Regions from separate parts of the Serratia sp. Ae19-1 genome, predicted to be linked through region 1. Evidence: predicted binding sites of a transcription regulator. Region 1 holds the regulator's gene; each other region holds the start of a gene.
What was found. Region 1 encodes LexA, which represses DNA repair genes until DNA is damaged. Its sites were predicted from a motif close to TNCTGTATGTACATACAGNA; they were not measured.
Positions count from the first base shown of each region.

Region 2: the regulator LexA is predicted to act here: its motif matches at 2,048-2,067, upstream of AAIE04_RS04285 (DNA translocase FtsK 4TM domain-containing protein).
Region 3: the regulator LexA is predicted to act here: its motif matches at 3,123-3,142, upstream of umuD (translesion error-prone DNA polymerase V autoproteolytic subunit).
Region 4: the regulator LexA is predicted to act here: its motif matches at 2,711-2,730, upstream of uvrB (excinuclease ABC subunit UvrB).

Region 1 covers NZ_JBCHWD010000002.1:221,518-227,306, forward strand. The annotation lists gene AAIE04_RS06460 (RNA polymerase sigma factor) at 1-34, shown strand, start outside; gene AAIE04_RS06465 (sugar O-acetyltransferase) at 56-628, opposite strand; gene zur (zinc uptake transcriptional repressor Zur) at 873-1,385, shown strand; gene AAIE04_RS06475 (CsbD family protein) at 1,491-1,700, opposite strand; gene dinF (MATE family efflux transporter DinF) at 2,015-3,352, opposite strand; gene lexA (transcriptional repressor LexA) at 3,454-4,062, opposite strand; gene AAIE04_RS06490 (diacylglycerol kinase) at 4,165-4,533, opposite strand; gene plsB (glycerol-3-phosphate 1-O-acyltransferase PlsB) at 4,682-5,789, shown strand, end outside.
Region 2 covers NZ_JBCHWD010000001.1:876,804-882,592, forward strand. The annotation lists gene trxB (thioredoxin-disulfide reductase) at 1-863, opposite strand, end outside; gene AAIE04_RS04275 (hypothetical protein) at 1,022-1,294, opposite strand; gene lrp (leucine-responsive transcriptional regulator Lrp) at 1,518-2,012, shown strand; gene AAIE04_RS04285 (DNA translocase FtsK 4TM domain-containing protein) at 2,133-5,777, shown strand.
Region 3 covers NZ_JBCHWD010000003.1:200,238-206,026, reverse strand. The annotation lists gene AAIE04_RS11150 (TetR/AcrR family transcriptional regulator) at 1-415, opposite strand, end outside; gene AAIE04_RS11145 (alpha/beta hydrolase) at 516-1,466, shown strand; partial or broken gene AAIE04_RS11140 (S24/S26 family peptidase) at 1,690-1,881, shown strand; gene AAIE04_RS11135 (hypothetical protein) at 2,095-2,466, shown strand; partial or broken gene AAIE04_RS11130 (SOS response-associated peptidase family protein) at 2,780-2,959, shown strand; gene umuD (translesion error-prone DNA polymerase V autoproteolytic subunit) at 3,148-3,582, shown strand; gene umuC (translesion error-prone DNA polymerase V subunit UmuC) at 3,585-4,901, shown strand; gene AAIE04_RS11115 (hypothetical protein) at 5,103-5,537, opposite strand.
Region 4 covers NZ_JBCHWD010000001.1:440,000-445,788, forward strand. The annotation lists gene bioC (malonyl-ACP O-methyltransferase BioC) at 1-319, shown strand, start outside; gene bioD (dethiobiotin synthase) at 312-986, shown strand; gene AAIE04_RS02195 (ATP-binding cassette domain-containing protein) at 1,013-1,735, opposite strand; gene uvrB (excinuclease ABC subunit UvrB) at 2,839-4,851, shown strand; gene AAIE04_RS02205 (VF530 family protein) at 4,951-5,217, shown strand; gene yvcK (uridine diphosphate-N-acetylglucosamine-binding protein YvcK) at 5,224-5,789, opposite strand, start outside.

The DNA of each region.
Region 1 (5,789 bases):
CCATTCGCCCCCCTTACCCCACTCCCGCCGATAAACCGTCGGCCAGCGACCGTACTTATTCCAACGCGCGGATAACCCGGCACGGCTGCCCCAGCGCCAGCACGTTGGCCGGGATGTCGCCGGTCACTACGCTGCCCGCGCCGATGGTGGTGCCGTCACCGATGGTCACCCCCGGCAGGATCACCACGTTGCCGCCGATCCATACGTTGTTGCCGATGGACACCGGCTGCGCCGAGGTGCGGAAAGGAAAATCCGGATCGCCGGTGAAGCGTTCATCGGCCTTCAGCGGATGACTCGGCGTGTAGATTTGCACGTTAGGGCCGATCAGCGTGTTATCGCCGATGGTGATGGTATTGCAGTCGAGGAACACCGCATTGACGTTGATAAAACAGTTCTTACCGATGCGGACATGTTGCCCATAGTCGCACCAGAATGGCGTTTCAATCCAGCTTGCTTCTCCCCAGGCGCCGAACAGCTCGCCGAGCAGGCGGTTTTTTTCGTCCGCCTGATGCGAATCCAGCGCACCCAGGCATTTAGTCAACGCCCTCGCCCGGTGGTACATGGCGATCAGTTCTTCATCGCGGCTGTTGTACACCTGGCCGCTTAACAATTTCTCTCTTTCCGTCATCACGCGGGGCTCCAGCTTTTAACGCGGGTGAGGCGCGTTATACCGCTCTCACCGCCCGCTCTCCAGCGCTAAAATCGGCAATGTTGATTTGCCGCCCGCCTGCGGGAAAAAGTTGTGATGCACCTCTCGTTTAACGCGGCCAACGCGCCTTTCTCTGCACTATCCTCAGGGGAAAAGGGGCAACTCTCGGCGATTCGCCGTAATCATGGTAAAATCGGCTTTTTTACGTACCGGGATATTTGCGATGAACTCAACCACCCAGGAAAAGCTGTTGGCGCAGGCGGAACGCCTCTGCCAGCAACGCAATGTGCGATTGACGCCGCAACGGCTGGAAGTGCTGCGTCTGATGACTCAGCAACCCGGTGCAATCAGCGCTTACGACCTGCTCGATCTGCTGCGCGTCGCCGAACCGCAGGCCAAGCCGCCGACGGTTTACCGCGCGCTGGATTTTCTGCTGGAGCAAGGTTTTATCCATAGGGTGGAGTCCGCCAACAGCTACGTGCTATGCCATCACTTCGAACAACCGATGCATACGTCCGCGCTGTTTATCTGCGATCGCTGCGGCCAGGTGACCGAACGCACTACCGAGGGCGTAGAAGAAACGCTGCAGAAGCTGGCGCAGGAGGCCGGATTTGCGCTGCGGCACAGCGTGGTGGAGGCGCACGGTCTGTGTGCCGCCTGCGTGGAGGTTGAGGCTTGCGACAGCAAGCATGACTGCGCCGAACACGATCACAGCATCGCCATCAAGAAGAAGTAAGCAATACGAAGTCAGGTACTTCCTTGTACCTGCGGCCGGGACGCCAGAGGATGGGGCGACGCCGGCCTGCGCTGTGCGTGCCGCCTTCAATGGCGGCCCTGCAAATTACCAGCGGTGTTTGGTGTGATCTTCCCAGGCTTTCACCTCTTTCTCGGCCGCCTCTTTCTGATAACCGTAGCGTTCCTGAATTTTACCGACCAGCTGTTCGCGTTTCCCTTCGATGACCGTCAGATCGTCATCAGTCAGCTTGCCCCATTTTTCCTTCACTTTGCCTTTAAGCTGCTTCCAGTTACCGTCGGCTTGATCTTTATTCATAGTCTCTCCGTTAACCTGTGGTGAATCAGCGATCCCTGTAACCGGCCGGGGTTAACCAGAAATATTTCTGGCTGATTACGCCCTCACCTTAAGGGTAATCACGCCCATTCATTCGCCAGCCACAAGACTAATTCTAGTCAAACAAAGAAATTAAAACAAAAAAACCAGTATAAAAAACCATTAATAAATAAAATAAAAACAAAAAACGCCAACAAACAAGAAGCTAACGTGAACAGGCCCGGACCGAAAACATGTAAGTAAACATGAATAAAAGCATAAAAAAATCTAATTTATTACCTGACAAAGTTTCTGGACTAGCGTGCAGTAAACCAACTGCCACGCAGCTGGTGACGGTGCCAGATCCAGCCCAACGCCAGGCCGCGCAGCGCCAAAAACACCGCCAACGCCAGCCAGAGCCCATGGTTACCGAGCAGCGGCACGCTGAACAGCGCAATACCATATCCCGCCGCGGCCACCGCCATGCTGTTGCGCATCTCGGCGCCGCGCGTGGCGCCGATAAACATGCCGTCCAGCAAATAGCACCACACGCCGACCAGCGGCAGGATGACCTGCCAAGGTAAATAGTGGGCGGCTAACGCACGCAGCTCCGGCAAAGAGGTCAACGCCGCCACGATCTGCTGGCCGATGACGGCATAGGTCAGGCCAAAGGCCAACGCGACCAGCCCCGCCTGCCGACAGGCCGCGTGCCACACCTTGCGCAGCTGGCTGTCGTCCCGAGCGCCGTAGGCGTGGCCCGAATGGGCCTCCACCGCATAAGCGAAGCCGTCGAGCGCATAAGCGGTGAACGTCAGCAGATTCATCAATACCGCGTTGACCGCCACGACATCGCTCCCCAAGCGAGCGCCGAAGATGGTCAGCGACGCAAAACACAGTTGCAGCAACAATGAGCGCAACATGATGTCGCGGTTGAGCGCCAGCAGGCGGCGCAGATCGCCCCGCCAAGCCTCACACAGCATCGGCAAGGTGATGCCGCGCAGGCGCATCACCCGCCACGCCAGCCACAGGCCGAGCAGCAACGTGGCGTATTCGGCGATGGCGGTCGCCGCCGCCGCTCCCCGCACGTTCCAGCCCAGGCCCATCACCAGCCAGATATCCAGCACAATGTTCAGCAGGTTGCCGACGATCAGCAGGATCACCGGCGCACGCACATACTGCACGCCGAGCAACCAGCCCAGCAGCACCAGATTGGCCAGCGCCGCCGGAGCGCTCAGCCAGCGGATCTCAAGAAAACGCCGCGCCTGTTCCAGCACGTCGGCATTGCCGCCGACGATCTGCAGCGCCAGTTCGATCAGCGGGTAGCGCAGCAGGACGATCGCCACCCCGGCCAACAGCGCCAGCAGCAGCGGTTGCATAAACGCGCGCGCCAGCGCCTGGGGGTTCTGCGCCCCCAGCGCCTGTGCCGCCAGGCCGGTCGTGCTCATGCGCAGGAACAGCAGCAGCATGAACAGGAAGCTGGTCGCCACCGCACCGATCGCCACGCCCCCCAGATAAATGGGGCTGTCGAGGTGGCCGATCACCGCAGTGTCCACCAGTCCGAGCAGCGGCACGGTGATATTGGAGAAAATCATCGGCAATGCCAGGCGCCACAGGGCTTTATCGGTGTCGCTGGTGAAGGCGGAAATCAAACGCATGATGAGATGTTCCCGTAACAGTGGCGAAGGGCAAAGTCAGAAACAAAAACGCCCCAGAACAGGGGCGATTGATACAGGGAGCGGTACGGATGGCGCGGCGTTTAAATCCAGTCGCCGTTGCGGATCACGCCAACCGCCAGCCCTTCGATAGTGAAATTCTGCTGACGCAGATCGACCACGATCGGTTGGAATTCGTTGTTCTCCGGCAGCAGCTCAACCACGTTGCCGTGTTTTTTCAAGCGTTTGACCGTCACTTCGTCTTCGATGCGCGCCACCACAACCTGGCCGTTGCGCACGTCTTGCGTTTTGTGCACCGCCAGCAGATCGCCATCCAGGATGCCGATGTCGCGCATCGACATGCCGTTCACCCGCAGCAGGAAGTCTGCGCTCGGTTTAAACAGGGAAGGATCCACCTGGTAGTGCCCTTCGATGTGCTGCTGCGCCAGCAGCGGCTCGCCGGCGGCGACGCGGCCGATCAGCGGCAGGCCTTCCTCTTCTTCCATCAGCAGGCGGATGCCGCGCGACGCGCCGGAGACGATTTCAATCACCCCTTTGCGCGCCAGCGCCTTCAGATGTTCTTCGGCGGCGTTAGGCGAGCGGAACCCCAGACGCATCGCGATCTCGGCACGCGTTGGCGGCATGCCCGTTTGCGAAATATGATCGCGAATCAGATCGTAGACCTCTTGCTGTCTGGTAGTTAGTGCTTTCATTCCGCCCCCTGTTTGTTTATACAGTCTTGCTGTGAGTATATACAGGTAAGCGCGGATTGGGAACCGAAGAATAAATAAAAATCAGTCAGTAGGCGCCTTTCGTCAGCCGAAATGCTGCCATAAGACCGTGCCCCAAACGAACAGCGCCAGCACGATCGCCAGCGACACCGCCGCCGATCCCATGTCCTTGGCCCGGCCGGACAGCTCGTGATGTTCGCTGCCGATGCGATCCACCACCGCCTCGATCGCGCTGTTCAGGATCTCGACGATCATCACCAGCGCGACCGATCCGATCAATAAAATGCGCGCTATCGCACCCACATCCAGCCACACAGCCAGTATGATAGCCAGGACGGCCGCCACCAGCTCCTGGCGGAACGCCGCCTCGTGTTGCCAGGCGGCGGAAAGCCCTTTATAGGAATAGCCGGCGGCCTTGATGATGCGGGTCAATCCGGTTGCTTGGTTTGCCATGTTTTCGTGCCTTTCTCAGAGGTCGGTCATAATAAAAAGAGTCTAGAACAGTCCGCGCTGACGGCTCTCGGTTTTCGAACACCACAGATCTGCTACCCGGTTTCTGGTATGCTTGCGGCGCATTGCTAACAAGAGGCTTCACGTTGTTATGTCAGGTTGGCGTAAAATTTATTATAAACTATTGAATTTACCACTTAAATTGTTGGTGAGAAGTAAGGTCATCCCATCAGATCCGGTTACCGAGCTAGGGTTGGATCCCTCACGGCCGATTTTGTATGTTTTGCCTTACAATTCCAAGGCGGATTTGCTGACGCTGCGCACCCAGTGCCTGGCGCAGGATCTGCCCGATCCGCTCGACTCGCTGGAGATCGACGGCACCGTGCTGCCGAGCTACGTGTTCATTCACGACGGCCCGCGCGTGTTCCGCTATTACACCCCGAAAGAAGAGTCGGTAAAACTGTTCCACGACTATCTGGATCTGCATCGCAGCAATCCGGATCTCGACATCCAGATGCTGCCGGTTTCGGTGATGTTCGGCCGCTCGCCGGGCCGCGAAGGCCACGGCACGCCGCACCTGCGTCTGTTGAATGGCGTGCAGAAATTCTTCGCCGTGCTGTGGCTCGGCCGCGATAGCTTCGTGCGTTTCTCCAACACCGTTTCGCTGCGCCGCATGGCCACCGAGCACGGCACGGATAAAACCATCGCGCAGAAACTGGCGCGCGTGGCGCGCATGCACTTCTCGCGTCAGCGCCTGGCCGCAGTAGGCCCAAGCCTGCCGGCCCGTCAGGATCTGTTCAACAAGCTGCTGGCGTCAAAGGCGATCGAAAAAGCGGTCGAGGACGAAGCGCGCAGCAAGAAGATCTCGCACGAGAAAGCCCAGCAGAACGCCATCGCGCTGATGGAAGAGATCGCCGCCGACTTCTCTTACGAAACCGTGCGTCTGTCCGATCGCGTGTTGAGCTGGACCTGGAACCGGCTGTATCAGGGTATCAACGTCACCAACGCCGAGCGCGTGCGCCAGCTGGCGCAGGACGGGCACGAGATCGTCTATGTGCCCTGCCACCGCAGCCACATGGACTACCTGCTGTTGTCGTACGTGCTGTATCACCAGGGCCTGGTGCCGCCGCACATCGCCGCGGGCATCAACCTCAACTTCTGGCCGGCCGGCCCGATCTTCCGCCGTCTGGGCGCGTTCTTCATCCGCCGCACCTTCAAGGGCAACAAGCTCTACTCGACGGTGTTCCGCGAATACCTCG
Region 2 (5,789 bases), on a different contig from region 1:
ACGTCGCCTGCAGCGAAGACGCCGGGGATAGTGGTTTGGGTCGCATTGCCGTGAATGCCGGACTGCACCTTGATGTAACCGTTTTCCAGCTCCAGCTGGCCACCGAAGATGCCGGTGTTCGGGCTGTGGCCGATGGCGATGAACACGCCGGCCAGCTCCAGTTCACGGGTTTCGTTTTCCGCTTTGGTGCTGCGGATGCGCACGCCGGTCACGCCCATTTCATCGCCCAGCACTTCGTCCAGCGTGTGGTCGGTGTGCAGCACGATGTTGCCGCTTTTCACTTTTTCCATCAGCCGGTCGATCAGGATTTTCTCCGAGCGGAAGCTGTCACGGCGGTGGATCAGATGAACCTCGGCGGCGATGTTGGACAGGTACAACGCTTCTTCAACGGCGGTGTTGCCGCCGCCGACCACCGCGACTTTCTGGTTGCGGTAGAAGAAACCGTCGCAGGTCGCACAGGCGGAAACGCCTTTGCCCTTGAACGCGTCTTCGGAAGGCAGACCAAGATAGCGGGCGGAAGCGCCGGTCGCGATGATCAGCGCGTCGCAGCTGTATTCGCCGCTGTCGCCGAACAGGCGGAACGGACGCTGCTGCAGATCGACGCTGTTGATGTGGTCGAAGACGATTTCCGTCTGGAACTTCTCTGCGTGCTCGCGCATGCGTTCCATCAACGCCGGACCGGTCAGGCCTTCGGCATCGCCCGGCCAGTTTTCCACTTCGGTGGTGGTGGTCAGCTGGCCGCCCTGTTCCAGACCGGTAATCAGCACCGGGTTCAGGTTGGCGCGCGCCGCGTAGACGGCGGCGGTGTAACCGGCCGGGCCGGAGCCCAGAATCAGTAATTTGCTATGTTTAGCCGTGCCCATGAATAACCTCTTTATTCCACAATGGCGGACAATGAAGCCGATTGTAGGGAAAATGACGCAGTAAAAAAAGCGCCGGGCGACGTTGTTAACGATTTGTATGATAGTTGTCGCCTATTAATGCGTCCATTGTCGGCAAATCGTACGCCGAACGCAGAAATTTAACTTATCAAAGCCGCCGTCCGCCAGCGAATCACCCACCGCGCAAAAACGGCGCATTCTGCGAGTTCAGCCGCTTCCGCCCGGGGTTTATCTGCCAGCGATTCATAACCAAAAATGGGATGCAGACTTTTCATGACGGTACGTTGTTCTGATTTTGCTTCTTTTACTTTGACAATCCGCTGCGCATTTGCGAAAACATCATAGGAAGAAGAAATTATCCCCGTAACACCAGCAAATCGTACGTATTTACGCCGTAAGGCGGCAATACGCACCAGGTGTGCGGAGCAGGGCGCGCAAGCGTTTGCTGATTTTTTCTCGACCGAAACGTCGTTACCGGCGCTGCGCGGGGTTGGACAGACAGGCTGCGCGGCGTGGAATGATGGTAGTGAAGAAGCATATGACAGGCATCGGGTCTTCGCTTGGAACGAACCCTTACACATTGACGTTGGCTAGGGTGTGGCAAGTGCACGGAAGAAAATAAGAGAGACAATAATAATGGCAGACAACAAGAAACGCCCGGGTAAAGATCTTGACCGTATCGACCGCAACATCCTGAATGAGCTGCAGAAGGATGGGCGTATTTCGAACGTCGAGCTTTCGAAGCGCGTGGGGTTATCCCCGACACCATGTTTAGAACGCGTGCGCCGTCTCGAGCGCCAGGGTTTCATTCATGGCTATACCGCATTGCTCAACCCGCATTATCTGGATGCGTCCCTGCTGGTTTTCGTGGAGATCACGCTGAACCGCGGCGCGCCGGATGTGTTTGAGCAATTCAACTCGGCAGTGCAGAAGCTTGAAGAGATTCAGGAGTGTCATCTGGTTTCCGGCGATTTCGACTACCTGTTGAAAACCCGCGTACCGGACATGTCGGCTTACCGCAAACTGCTGGGCGAAACCTTGCTGCGTTTGCCGGGGGTTAACGACACCCGTACCTACGTAGTGATGGAAGAAGTGAAACAGAGTAACCGTCTGGTTATCAAAACACGGTAAGGTGCAGGTGCAAAACCTGATTAAATTGGTTACACTCCTGTTTATTCATACAGTTTCGGCGCCGGGGAAGCTTCTCGGCGCTGTTGCTATGTCAGCTAACAGGAACCTGGAGAGCCTTTCTTGAGCCAGGAATATACAGAAGATAAAGAAGTTACCCTGAAAAGACTCAGCAGTGGCCGGCGTTTGCTGGAAGCTGTGTTGATCGTGGTAGCGATTTTTGCCGTTTACCTCATGGCCGCGTTGGTCAGCTTCAATCCGTCTGACCCAAGCTGGTCGCAGACCGCGTGGCATGAGCCGATTCACAACCTGGGCGGCGGTGTTGGGGCCTGGTTGGCCGACACGCTGTTCTTCACCTTCGGGGTGCTCGCCTACGCGATACCGCCGATCATGCTGGTTCTGTGCTGGGCGGCCTACCGCCAACGCGGCAACCGAGACTACGTCGACTATTTCGCGCTCTCACTGCGCCTTATCGGCACTCTGGCGCTGGTGCTCACCTCCTGTGGGCTGGCGGCGCTGAACGTTGACGATCTTTATTACTTCGCTTCCGGCGGCGTGATCGGCAGCCTGCTGAGCAACGCCATGTTGCCGTGGTTCAACGGCATCGGCGCCACGCTGGCGCTGCTGTGCGTGTGGGCGGCAGGCCTGACGTTGTTTACCGGCTGGTCCTGGCTGGTGATCGCCGAGAAGATCGGCGGTGCGGTGCTGGGCGTCGCGACGGTGATGACCAATCGCTCACGCCGCGAAGAACGCTATTTCGAGGATGACGAGCGTTACGTTGACGACGAGCCTGAGCAGGCAGGGAAGGGCGCCGCCGCAGCGGTTGCCGCGACCGCCGCCGGAGCCGCGGCCGCCGATGACGACGTGCTGTTCTCCGCGCCTTCGGTCACCGAAAGCGCCAAAGCGGCAGCGGAAGACGCTGCCGATCCGTTGCTCAGCGGCCTGCGCGCCGACGATGACGAAGTCGACGCTGAAGCGGCGCCAATCGCGCCGGCGGCTCCGCCTGCACCGGCGGCAACGGCGGCGGTCCACGAGCCCGTTGCTGCACCGGTTGGCGTTCAGGCGCCGTCGGTGACGGTGGCACCGGCCGCCCCGGCCTCGGTCAACCAGCACCCGGTAAGCGCCCCGCCACAAGACGCTACGCCGCCGCTATATTCCTTCGAGATCCCGGAAGAAACGCCGGCGCCGAAGGCGACGCGTCCGGTCGATCCTTATCAGGATGACGATGAGCCGCGCCTTGGCAACTGGCAAGAGCCGGCTGCGCCGCAACCGCAGGCGCATTCTCCCTTTGATTTTAGCGCTGCGCAGCGCGACAGCGTCGACCTCGGCGGTTCGGGCGGTTTCAGCGCCACCGGCGCCAGGCCGCAGCTGGACACGGCGGCGGCCACTGCCGCGGCGGGTGCAGCAGCAGCCACCTTCATGCCTGCTTTCACGGCGACCAGCGACGGCAATCCGCAGGTTAAACAGGGTATCGGCCCTGAGTTGCCGCGGCCGAATCCGGTGCGTATCCCGACCCGTCGTGAGCTGGCTTCTTACGGCATCAAGCTGCCTTCGCAGCGTGCGGCCGAACAGGAGCTGCGCCAGGCCGAGGCGGAGCCTCAACAGCCGGCGGCGGTGAACCCGCAGGAAGAAGAGGCGCTGCAAGAAGCCGCGCTGCGTCAGGCGTTTGCCGAACAGCAAAGCCAGCGCTACGGCGAAAGCTACGCGCCGGAGCAAGATGATGAGAGTGCATTGCAGGAAGCCGAGCTGAGCAAGGCGTTTGCCGAACAGCAGAGCCAACGTTACGGCGAAGAGTATCAACAGGACGACGAAGAGGCGCGGCAAGAAGCGGTGCTGCGTCAGGCGTTCGCCGAGCAGCAGCAGGCGCGCTACGGCCAGCAGGAGTCTGCCCCGCAGGCACCGGCCGCCAGTGCGGTCGATACCCGCAATGCTTTCAGCTTCTCGCCGATGGCGGATTTGGTGGACGATGGCCCTAGCGAGCCGATGTTCACGCTGTCGCCGCAGCTTGAAGAGCGCATTGAACTGCAGAGCGAGCAAGAGGACGATGTGCCGTTCGGCCAGTTTGAGCCTGCGGAGCCGGCTGCCCAGCCTCAGCAACCGTACCAGCAGCAGTACCAACAGCCGCAGCAGCAGCCGTATCAACCGTCGCCGCAGCAGCAATATCAGCAGCCGCAGCAGGCACCGCAACAGTCTCAGCAACCGCAGGCCGAGCAGCATCCGGCGATGGACAGCTTGATTCACCCGTTCCTGATGCGCAACGATCAGCCGCTGCAGAAGCCGACCACGCCGCTGCCGACGCTGGATCTGCTGACCGAAGCGCCGAAAGAGGTGGAGCCGGTCGATTCCTTCGCGCTGGAACAGAAGGCACGCCTGGTAGAGGCCAGCCTGGCTGATTACCGCGTGAAAGCCGACGTGGTAGACATCCTGCCGGGGCCGGTGATCACCCGCTTCGAGTTGGATCTGGCGCCGGGGGTTAAAGCGGCGCGCATTTCCAACCTGTCGCGCGATCTGGCGCGCTCGCTGTCGACTTCGGCGGTGCGCGTGGTGGAAGTGATCCCTGGTAAGCCTTACGTCGGTCTGGAGCTGCCGAACACCAAACGTCAGACGGTGTATCTGCGCGAAGTGCTGGATTGCCCGGCCTTCCGCGACAACCCGTCGCCGCTGTCCATCGTGTTGGGTAAGGACATCTCCGGCGAACCGGTGGTGGCGGATCTGGGTAAGATGCCGCATTTGCTGGTTGCCGGTACCACCGGTTCCGGTAAATCGGTCGGGGTCAACGCCATGATCCTGAGCATTTTGTATAAGGCCACGCCGAAAGAAGTGCGCTTTATCATGATCGACCCGAAAATGCTGGAGCTGTCGGTTTACGAAGGCATCCCGCATCTGTTGACCGACGTGGTCACCGACATGAAAGACGCGGCCAACGCGCTGCGCTGGTGCGTGGGCGAAATGGAACGCCGCTACAAGCTGATGTCAGCTCTGGGTGTACGTAACCTGGCCGGTTACAACGAGCGTGTCGATCAGGCCGAAGCGATGGGGCGTCCGATCCCGGATCCGTTCTGGAAGCCGACCGACAGCATGGACATCACCCCGCCGGTGCTGGAGAAAGAGCCGTACATCGTGGTGATGGTCGACGAATTCGCCGACCTGATCATGACGGTGGGCAAGAAGGTTGAAGAGCTGATTGCTCGCCTGGCGCAAAAAGCACGTGCGGCGGGCATCCACCTGGTGCTGGCGACCCAGCGTCCGTCGGTGGATGTGATCACTGGCCTGATCAAGGCCAACATTCCGACGCGTATCGCCTTTACCGTGTCGAGCAAGATCGACTCCCGCACCATCCTCGATCAGGGCGGCGCCGAGTCCTTGCTGGGGATGGGCGACATGCTCTATCTGGCGCCGAACTCCTCGATTCCGGTGCGTGTACATGGTGCATTCGTGCGCGATCAGGAAGTGCACGCGGTGGTCAAGGATTGGAAAGCGCGCGAGCGGCCCCAATATAAAGAGGGCATTCTCAGCGGCGGCGAAGACGGCGAGGGCGGAGCCGGCGGTGGGATGGACGGTGACGAAGAGCTGGATCCGCTGTTTGACCAGGCGGTGGATTTCGTGGTGGATAAACGCCGCGCCTCCATCTCTGGCGTACAGCGCCAGTTCCGCATCGGCTATAACCGCGCCGCGCGCATCATCGAACAGATGGAAGCGCAAGGCATCGTCAGTGAGCAGGGGCACAACGGCAACCGCGAGGTGCTGGCGCCGCCGCGGCATGACTGATGCTTTAGCCAT
Region 3 (5,789 bases), on a different contig from region 1:
CGCCGATCGTCAGGTTCTTGGCGGCGTGCGCCTCTTGCTCCGGTTCGGTGAACGCGCCGCGCAGCAGCAAGACGCTCGCCGCCGGATGCGCGTTGTAGTAGCGGGCGGTGGCCGCCACGGCGGCATCCACCCAATCGTGCAGGGTGTCGGCGCTCTCGAGCTCCGCTTCACGCAGCGCCTGCGCCAGTTGCGCCATATGGCTTTGAGCCAGGTGTGAAAACAGCGCGTATTTGTCCGGGAAGAACGGGTAGATCGCGGCGCGCGGCACATCGGCCGCTTCCGCCAGAGCGGGAATGGAGGTTTTTTCCGGCCCGAGGGTGGCGAGCATCTGTTCGGCGGCGCTCAGCACTTTGGCCATGCGCGCCGCCGCGCGTTCCTGAACCGGCACGCGCACATTTTTTTTTGCTTGCGGCATCGCTTTTTCCGACATAAGTTGTATTTTAATAATCCGACATTTGTTGGATTGTACTGAAATTGAACCCGTCAACCAAGCGCCATAACGCCAGAGGTTTCGTATGGAGAATTACGCCAATCAATCTCACTGGCAGGAGATTCAACGATTCCTGCCGGAAAATTTTCGGCTGCGGCCGGGGGAAGAACCGACCGAGGTGTGGTGGCCCTGGCGGCAGCACCGTATTCATCTGGACTGCTATCGCCGCCCGGAGGCGCCGGTGAAAGTGATCCTGTTTCATGGGGTCGGCACCAACGGCCGACAGATGTCGACCATCCTGGGAGCGCCGCTGGCGCGCCGGGGGATAGAGACGATCGCCGTCGACATGCCGGGGTACGGAATGACGCAGATGGGCGGCCAACGGCGGCGCGTGCGTTACGACGACTGGGTGCAGATCGGCAGCGATCTGATCGACGCGGAACGGGCGAAGGATGCGCGGCCGATTGTGCTGTACGGCCTGAGCGCCGGCGGGATGGAGACTTACCACGTGGCGGCGTTGAACCGGCAGGTGAAAGGCATTGTCGGCATGACGTTTCTCGATCAGCGTGAACAGCAGGTGCGCGACGAGACGGCATTGAATCTGTTGATGAGCCGCCTGGGCATTCCGTTGGCGCGGCTGACGGCCGCCACGCCGCTGGCGGGTATGGCGATGCCGATGGCGCTGGCGAGCAAGATGCATGCGCTGGTCAATGACAAGGCGGCGCTCAAGGCGTGCCTGGCGGACAACACCTCGGCGGGAGCCTGGGTGACGATGCGGTTTTTGGCCTCGTACGCGGAGTATGCACCCGCCATTGAACCGGAAGCGTTCGACGTTTGCCCGGTTCTGTTGACGCAACCGGCGCAGGATCGCTGGACGCCGTTGCACCTGAGTGAACTGTTTCTGCGGCGCATTCGGCGGGTGCCGGTGACCACCGTGATGCTCGAGAACGCCGGGCATTATCCCCTCGAGCAGCCGGGCCTCGATCAGATGGTTGAAGCGGTGCATCGTTTTTGCCTGGCCGCAGCGGAGCGGTGAGGCGACGGCGCATGTTCTGAAGACGCCACTGCAACTCAGCATGTTATCCACAGTTTTAGTGGATAACGTGTGTGCAAGGCAGAGTGAAACCGTTAGCAGGCGTAAAAAAAAATCGCTCAGAAAATTATTATATTACGCGTCAAACTGTGTTCTGACGGGGGATAGGGGGTTTCACGCGTTCGCGTTTTGTTTATGCCTCACTGTATAAATATACAGTTTGGTTATGAATATGCTGAGCACTTCAAGGTTGTATGCTTTTTCACCAGGTGAGCCCCTGACGTTACCGCTATTTGCCGATCGTGTGGCCTGCGGCTTTCCTTCACCGGCGCAGGACTATGTCGAGAGCCGGCTGGATATCGGCAAGCTGCTGGTGCGCCATCCTAATGCCACCTATTTCGTGCGCGCCAGCGGTGAGATGGAGCGAGCAGGATGGATCAGGCACTACCGACAGATGAAGAAACTGAGCATCCGAGAAACAGCAGACGCGACAGGCTACAGTACTTCCCAAGTTTGTCGCATTCAGGCCTTCTATAAAGAAGTTGAGACTGATTAAAAAGCAGCCTTAATGTACAATAATTTTCGATATCCAAACTGACCCCATGAACAATCAATGAGTTAGAGGTAAAAGATGATTTCATACAAAAAAACCATACCTGCTCTTGTCATATTCGCTTTATCTAATGCTGTGGCATATGCGAATGATTTCGACAAATCAAATGAAGCGATGGCAATTTCAGCAATAGGTTTTTCTGGCTCAAATGCTCGTGTTGCACATGATGTTTGTGGGGCAACCAATGAGAAAATTGATAAATATAAAAAACAAATAAAAGACTCATTAACTAGAACATTAAAGTATGAACAGTCAGGATTCGATACGCATTGGGATAATGGTTGGAAAAATGCTGATTTTTTGGTTAAGTCGTTAAGTAATGATGAAGCCTATAAAAAAGAATATTGCCAAGAGGTTTTAGATGGAATTAATAATCCTGAAATGAATTAAGGATTATTCCTTATTCGGGGTTCTACGCCGGAACTCCAGATTTTTCCGTCCGCTAAAATTATCCCCGGTTGAGCAGCTTTATACCGTCAGCTCGCAGTGGACCATCAGGGGAAATGTGGCGGTACAGCGTTTGTCGGGTTATCCCAAGCTCCTGGCATAACGTACTGACTTTCGTCTCTGGCCGTCCCATTGATGCCATTGCCAGTCGCAATTTTATTGGCGTCATTTTGTAAGGCCGTCCGCCGTTCCTCCCGTGGGCTCTTGCTGAGGCAAGGCCTGCCGCTGTTCTTTGCGGCGCTGTACGCAGCAGAGACCGACGGCCGCGCGCGACTGGCTCGACACCCGCTTAGTCCCGCCCTCTGGTCAAATGCAGGCTGACGTGTACAGCCTGCAGGCAGAGGATTTCGTCTGGCAACCGGTATCGCCCGCCGTCGGCGCCGTTCGCAATGACAATCCCTCACTCATCCTGCCCATCGATACGCCAACGGTCTGAGTGCTGCATTATCCACAGTTTTGGTGGGTATCATGTGTGCAAACACACGTGAAGAACGCCAAAAGTTGCAGGAAAAATCACTCAGAAAATTATTATATTACACGGCAAAGTGCGATCCGCCGGGGAATTAGGGGTTGCACGCGTTCGCGTTTTGTTTATGCTTTACTGTATAAATATACAGTTTGGTTATGAATATGCTGAGCACTTCAAGGTTGTATGCTTTTTCACCAGGTGAGCCCCTGACGTTACCGCTGTTTGCCGATCGTGTGGCCTGCGGCTTCCCTTCACCGGCGCAGGACTATGTCGAGAGCCGGCTGGATATCGGCAAGCTGCTGGTGCGCCATCCTAACGCCACCTATTTCGTGCGCGCCAGCGGCGAATCGATGATCGACGGCAATATTCGGGATGGCGATCTGCTGATCGTCGACAGCGCCCTGACGCCAGAGCACGGCAATATCGTGATCGCCGCGGTGGACGGCGAATTCACCGTCAAAAAACTGCAGCGCCGGCCCGACGTGCGGCTGTTGCCGATGAATCCCGCCTACACGCCGATCGTGTTCGACGACGAAGCGCAGCTGGAGATCTTCGGCGTGGTGACCTTTATCGTCTACGCGGCACTGTAGCCATGTTCGCCCTGGTAGACGTCAACAGCTTCTACGCTTCCTGCGAAACCATCTTCCGACCCGATCTGCAAGGGCGGTCGGTGATCGTGCTGTCCAACAACGACGGCTGTGTGATCGCCCGCAACGCCGAGGCGAAGGCGCTGGGCGTGCCGATGGGCGCGCCTTATTTCAAGATCAAAGAGGAGATGCGCCGCCGCAACGTCGCGGTGTTCTCCTCCAACTACGCGCTGTACGCGGATATGTCCCGCCGGGTGATGGACACGCTGGAGGAGATGGCGCCGGCGGTGGAGATTTATTCGCTGGACGAAGCCTTTCTGCGGCTGGACGGCGTGGCGCACTGCGAGGCGCTGGAACTGTTCGGTCATCGGGTGCGCGATCGCATCCGGCGCGAGCTGCATTTGACGGTCGGGGTCGGCATTGCACCGAGTAAAACGCTGGCCAAGTTAGCTAACTTTGCTTCCAAGAAATGGCGGGGGACCGGCGGCGTGGTGGACTTGTCCGATCCGGCGCGCCAGCGCAAGCTGCTGGCGTTAATCCCGGTGGAGGAGGTGTGGGGCGTGGGCCGCCGCCTGACCCGTCAGCTGCAGGCGATGGGCATTCACACCGCGCTGCAGCTGGCGGACTGCGATACCCGGCTGGCGCGTAAAACCTTCAGCGTGGTGCTGGAGCGCACGATACGAGAGCTGCGCGGCGAGTCATGCCTGCAATGGGAGGATGAAGCGGCGGCCAAAGAGCAGATCATCTGTTCCCGTTCGTTCGGCCAGCGCCTGACGCATTACCCGCACATGCGCGAGGCGATCTGCAGCTACGCCGAACGCGCCGCCGAGAAGCTGCGGCAGGAAAAGCGCTACTGTCGCAATGTGTCGGTGTTTATCAAAACCAGCCCGCATTCGGCGGGCGAAGGGTATTACAGCAATATGGGCACCGCCCGGCTGCAAACGCCGAGCAACGACAGCCGTGACATTATCGCCATGGCGGTGCGCGCGCTGGAGAGCATCTGGCAGGAAGGGCGACGCTACCTGAAGGGCGGCGTGGTGCTGGGGGATTTCAGCGCCGCCGCCATGGCGCAGATCGACCTGTTCGACGACTGTCCGCCGCGCCGCAACGGCAGTCAGCTGATGGCGACCATCGATCGTCTGAATCAGGAGGGGCGCGGGCGAGTGTGGTTCGCCGGGCAGGGGATCGTCAAGCCGTGGCAAATGAAGCGCGAAATGCTGTCGCCGGCCTACACCACCCGGCTGGCGGATATCCCGCTGGTGCGGTTGGGGGAGCGGGAGCCGCGTGATGCCGAGCCGAAGGCGGAAAAACGCCGCGGGTGACAGCCGGCGGCGTGGGTAGGCTATGCGTTACTTCACCGCTGCCGGATCCGGCTTATCGGGGGCGATGCCATACAGCACCATGGCGCGGTTGACCTCGCTGCTTGCGGCGGGGTTATTTATTTCTCACAGAGCTAATGTGGCAAGGACTAGCGGGCGAACTTGCACATTTACGCACGAATCCTTGCGCCTGGTCAGCGTCGATTATCCGCCAATAGTAATAATGATTGGCCCTCCAGCATTGACGCCGGGTGTACCTGTATTCGAACACTTGATGCCGTTGCAGGTCGCACTGATACCCGATCCTGTGATTTGAGTCACCCACTTACCGCGTTTTTGATGAGTAAAACCGATCTGCGTATACTTGTTATTATTTAGATAAACATCCCAAAAAACTTGTTTATAACCATTAACACAACCTACTCCACTGTTTTTATCCTGAATAGATGTTGACTCCGAAGCATTCGAAGGGATAGTCATTGGACTCTTACCACTTGAATGCATGCATATTTCATTTACAACCACAATCTTTGCAGTTTTATTGGTTTGATTCTTGAAGGTAACCGCATAGTCTTCCGAGGCCATAACAGCATTGGATGTAACGATAAGTGATAAGACAAAAAAACTCCGCAGCATCATTTTCCATACTCCTAGAAGTAAATACAAGCAACAAAGAATACCGCGGGGCAGTCTCTGTCAGTGATTTATTAACAATGACGTTTTCGATCCCATAAAAAGAAAGGGGATCATTACCATGCTGACTAACAGGATGGTTACTTAGAAGGTAGAATAAGTATAATAAAATGGCAATTTGGAAAATAAATAAATAAATAAATAAATAAACAAACAAGCAAATAATTTAAATGAAACTACTTTCAATGGCATTTATTT
Region 4 (5,789 bases), on a different contig from region 1:
GCAGGAGTTGGGGGACGCCTGGCAACAGGTGGATGGTGAGCGCCACGTGAACGCCTTCCTGCCGCTGGCGCAGATCCGCGCCGCCTGCGCCGACTATCGACACGAGCTGGTGACGGAGCTGCGCACCCTGAATTACCCGGACGTGATGACGCTGATGCGTTCGCTTAAGGGCATCGGGGCGACGCATCTGCACCAGGGACGCGAGGGCGGCCTGATGTCGCGCGGCCGTCTCGCCGCTTTGCAGGCGGCTTACCCGTGCCGGCAGGGGCAGTTCCCGCTCAGCTATCATCTGGCCTATGGAGTGATTTATCGTGATTAAACGTTGGTTCGTGACCGGCACCGACACCGAGGTCGGGAAAACTGTCGCCAGCAGCGCCTTGCTGCAGGCCGCCAATCTGGCGGGCTACCGCAGCGCCGGCTATAAGCCGGTGGCCTCGGGCAGCGAGATGACCGCCGAGGGGCTGCGCAACGGCGACGCGCTGGCGCTGCAGGCCAACAGCGGCGTGGCGCTGGGGTACGACGAAGTGAACCCTTACGTTTTTGCCGAACCGACTTCGCCGCATATCGTTAGCGCCGATGAAGGCCGGCCGATCGACGCGGCGCGGCTGTCCGACGGCCTGCGCCGGCTGGAACAGCGCGCCGACTGGGTATTGGTCGAGGGCGCCGGCGGGTGGTTTACTCCGTTGTCGGCGCAGTACACCTTCGCCGACTGGGTACAGCAGGAGCAACTGCCGGTGATCCTGGTGGTGGGCATCAAACTGGGCTGCATCAACCATGCGGTATTGACGGCGCAGGCGGTGCAACAGGCGGGGCTGACGCTGGCCGGTTGGATCGCCAACGACGTGGCACCGCCGGGGCGACGGCATCAGGAATACCTGGCCACGCTGCGCCGCATGCTGCCGGCGCCGCTGCTGGGCGAAATCCCGCACCTGCCGCAGGCCGAACGGGCGCCGTTGGGACAATATCTGGATATCAGCCTGTTATAAACTCTCAATGAGGGAGCCTCGCTCCCTCATCCTCCGTCCTGTCCCGCCAGACCGACGCCGATCAGCGCCTCATCCAGCTGCGCCAGCGCGCCGTGCGCCACCGTGCGCCCGCTATCCAGCAGGCAAAAGCGATCCGCCACCCGGCGCACGAACGGCAGCTGATGTTCTACCAACAAAATGGTCATGCCTAACTCATAGTTGAGCCTGCGGATCACGTTGCCGATGTCGGCGGCGATCGAAGGCGGCACGCCCGCCGTCGGTTCGTCGAGGATCAGCAGCGCCGGTTCCTGGGCCAACGCACGGCCGATGGCCAGCTGGCGTTGGGCGCCTGCGCACAGATCGCCGGCGCGGCGGGCGCGCATCTGGCGCAAGTTGGGGAACAGGCTGTAGATCAGCGGCGGAATGCGGCGAGGAGCGCCGCGCACGGCCATCTGCGCCACCTGCAGATTCTCCTCCACGCTCAGCTGCGAGAAGAGTTGCCGCCCCTGGGGCACGTGGCTGATGCCCAGCGCGGCCCGGCGCTCCATCGGCTGCAACAGCAGGTTTTGCGGCGGCTCATCCGCCGGCTGCCAGGTCATGCTGCCGCTCACCACCGGCAAGTGCCCCACGATACAGTTGACCAGCGTGGTTTTGCCCACGCCGTTGCGCCCGAGCAGCACGGTGCACTGGCCGCGCGGCAGCTCCAGATTGATGTCCCACAGGATGTGGTTCTGCCCGTAAAATTGATTGACCGATCTCAGGCTCAGCATTTGGCATTCTCCTCATCGACGCCCATTCCACCCGTTGGCGGGTTGCTGCAAAGGCCGCTTTTGCGGCTGATTTCCCGAGTGTGGCAATGCCTGGAACAAAATGCCGTCCGTCCGATGCCCGAACACGGTTAGCGGTGGACGGAATGACAGTCAATATGTCGTGAAAAGCGACGCTTATGACGACTTGGTGTCGTTCTCGCGCTTTTACGAAGGATAGTGCGACGCCGGGATGGGGCACTGGGCAGCGCATTATGCTGCCGCGTCCGGTGTGCACGCAGAAAGATAAAGCAACTCCCAGGCCAGTTTTTTCGTCGGATGAAAATGGCAGGTTGTTATCGTCTTGTTAACCGCCGGTCGGGCCTGGCGGGCGGCGCCGCGGCGGCTCGAAAATACGCGGGGAAGTTAACCCGAACGTTTTTTGCACTCTTGTGGTGCTCCCCGAGGTGGGCGTGGTGCAAGGCGTTGCGCCGCCGTCAAGAACGATCGGGGCGAAAGGGGACAATGCGATTTTGGCAATGGGGATTTTTAGTATTAATCGGCATAAACAAAGCGATATTTTTATGAAAAAATAACTAAAAAAGGCATTTTGGCGAGTGTAAAGGGCGAAAAGCTTTCTTTCTGTAACTCCCGCCACGGGCGGGGCGGTGAGAGTTATCCACTATTCCTGTGGATAACCTTGTGTATTAGATTTAGAAAAACGCTGTAAAGCGAGAGCGGACGCGGGTTCTGTTCGCTTTGTCCGCATTCTCGTCTTTTTATTAAATTAATTAAATATCAATAGGTTAATTAAAATCAAGACGCAAGGGTATTGTTCGCGCTTCTATGTATGATTTTTCGCCGCGGTGCTATCAATAAGTTAATTTGCGGCAAGTTCTGGGGATAAATCTGTTATTGACAATAAAAATGTCACCCGACTGTAACGCCACGGTGCAATGACGCGCTCGCCACGCCGGGCGCAGCGACGAATCCGCTTGAAGCTGGTTTTATATCCAGTATCATGGGCACTGGCGCAAATCGCCGACACTTTCCATAATTAGGGGCCATGCCCGGCGCAGAGCCGGCTGGCCGCCTGAGCGCGCGCATCTCCACAGGGTAGCCGAGCCATGAGTAAACTGTTCAAACTGCATTCTGAATTCAAACCGGCCGGCGATCAGCCGGAAGCCATCCGCAAGCTGGAAGAGGGGCTGGAAGACGGCCTGGCGCACCAGACGCTGCTGGGGGTCACCGGTTCGGGCAAGACCTTCACCATCGCCAACGTGATAGCCGATTTAAATCGGCCGACCATGGTGCTGGCGCCGAACAAGACGTTGGCGGCGCAGCTGTACGGCGAGATGAAAGAGTTTTTCCCGGAGAATGCGGTGGAGTACTTCGTCTCCTACTACGACTACTACCAGCCGGAAGCCTACGTGCCGAGCTCCGACACCTTCATTGAAAAAGACGCGTCGGTGAACGAGCACATCGAGCAGATGCGTCTTTCCGCCACCAAGGCGCTGCTCGAACGGCGCGACGTGGTGGTGGTGGCGTCGGTGTCGGCGATCTACGGCCTGGGGGATCCGGATCTTTACCTGAAGATGATGCTGCATCTGACCCAGGGCATGATCATCGATCAACGCTCCATTTTGCGCCGGCTGGCGGAGCTGCAGTATTCCCGCAACGATCAGGCCTTCCAGCGCGCCACCTTCCGCGTGCGCGGCGAGGTGATCGACATTTACCCGGCGGAATCGGACGAGCTGGCGCTGCGCGTCGAGCTGTTCGACGAAGAAGTGGAACGGCTGTCGCTGTTCGATCCGCTGACCGGGCAGATCGAGCAGGTGGTGCCGCGTTTTACCATTTACCCTAAGTCGCACTACGTCACGCCGCGCGAGCGGATCATGCAGGCGATGGAAGAGATCAAGGTCGATCTGGCGGACCGCCGCAAGGTGTTGCTGGCCAACAACAAGCTGCTGGAAGAGCAGCGCCTGACGCAGCGCACCCAGTTCGATCTGGAGATGATGAACGAACTGGGTTACTGCTCGGGCATCGAAAACTATTCGCGCTACCTGTCCGGCCGCGCCGAGGGTGAACCGCCGCCGACGCTGTTCGATTACCTGCCGGCGGACGGCCTGCTGGTGGTCGACGAATCCCACGTCACCATTCCGCAGATCGGCGCGATGTTCAAGGGCGACCGCGCGCGTAAGGAAACGCTGGTGGAATACGGTTTCCGCCTGCCGTCGGCGCTGGATAACCGCCCGCTGCGCTTCGAGGAGTTCGAGGCGCTGGCACCGCAGACCATCTATGTCTCCGCGACGCCGGGCAAATATGAGCTGGAGAAATCCGGCGGCGATCTGATCGATCAGGTGGTGCGTCCGACCGGGTTGCTGGATCCGATCGTCGAGGTGCGGCCGGTCGCCACCCAGGTGGACGATCTGCTCTCCGAGATCCGCAAGCGCGCGGCGATCAACGAGCGCGTGCTGGTGACCACCCTGACCAAACGCATGGCGGAAGATCTGACCGAATACCTGGAAGAGCATGGCGAGCGCGTGCGCTATCTGCACTCGGACATCGATACCGTGGAACGGGTCGAAATCATCCGCGATCTGCGTCTGGGCGAGTTTGACGTGCTGGTGGGCATCAACCTGTTGCGTGAGGGGCTCGACATGCCTGAGGTGTCGCTGGTGGCGATTCTGGACGCCGACAAGGAAGGCTTCCTGCGCTCCGAGCGTTCGCTGATCCAGACCATCGGCCGCGCGGCGCGTAACCTGAACGGCAAAGCGATCCTGTATGGCGATCGCATCACCGATTCAATGGCCAAGGCGATCGGCGAAACCGAGCGGCGCCGCGCCAAGCAGCAGGCGTACAACGAAGCCAACGGCATCGTGCCGCAGGGGCTGAACAAGAAGATCGGCGATATCCTGCAGATCGGCCAACCGGTCAACCGCGCCAAGGGCAAAGGCAAGGGCAAGGCGGCGGAAAGCGGCGCTCAGCTTCAGAACCTTACGCCGAAAGCGTTGGATCAGAAGATCCGCGATCTGGAGGCGCAGATGTACACTCACGCGCAGAACCTGGAGTTCGAACAGGCGGCGGCGTTGCGCGACGAAATCCATCAGCTGCGCGAGCAGTTCATCGCGATTTCCTGATCGTTTGGCGGCGCCTGCGCTGCGGGCGTCAAAATTCCTTGTCGGCCGCGTCAAAGCTGTTATGGTGTGCGGCCCGATCTGACCGCGAGAGTACCGAACATGAACCAACACCAGTCTAAAGATCCGCTGCACGGCATAACGCTGGAGCAACTGCTGAATAAACTGGTGGATCACTACGGTTGGTCCGAGCTGGGCGAGCGCATTCGCATCAACTGTTTCCGCAGCGATCCGAGCATCAAGTCCAGCCTGAAGTTTTTGCGCCGTACGCCCTGGGCGCGCAAAGAGGTGGAAGATTTGTATATCGATATGGTCAGGCATCCCGCCCCGGCCAGCGATAACCCCTGGCTGCGCGGGCGCGACGGCTAAATTCGGTCAGCGGCGGGCGGCCAGCTCCACCAGCGCTTGATCCAGCGCCTGACGCAGCAGCTGGCGATCGTGGCGGTAGGGGATGTCGCTCGCTTCCAGCGGCTGTTGAATCACCACCCGATCTTGCACTTCACTGGCGTCCACCGCCGGGCCGACGATCAGCGCGTCGATCATAGGGCGGCCGATCTTATCTTCCATCAGCGTCAGCTTATCCTTTAACGACAGCGCCGCGGCGGCCACGCTCAGCTCGCGGCCGAGGTTGCCGATATAGATCATGCTGGCGCTGCTGCGGCGCAGCGCCTGGGTGAGATCGTCCAGCAGCAGCAGCGGCATCAGGCTGGTGAGAAAACTGCCTGGCCCGATCAGGATCACGTCGGCCTGCGCGATGGCGTCCAGCGCTTCGCGCGTGGCGTTGACCGGCGGCGACAGCATCAGCTCCTGCGGCATATGGGTCAGCTGATCGACATTCACTTCACCGTAAACATGGTTGCCTTCGTGATCGTGCGCCATCAAATCCACCGGCTGTTCCGACATCGGGATCAGCGCGGCGTCCACCTTCAGCAGGCTGCGCA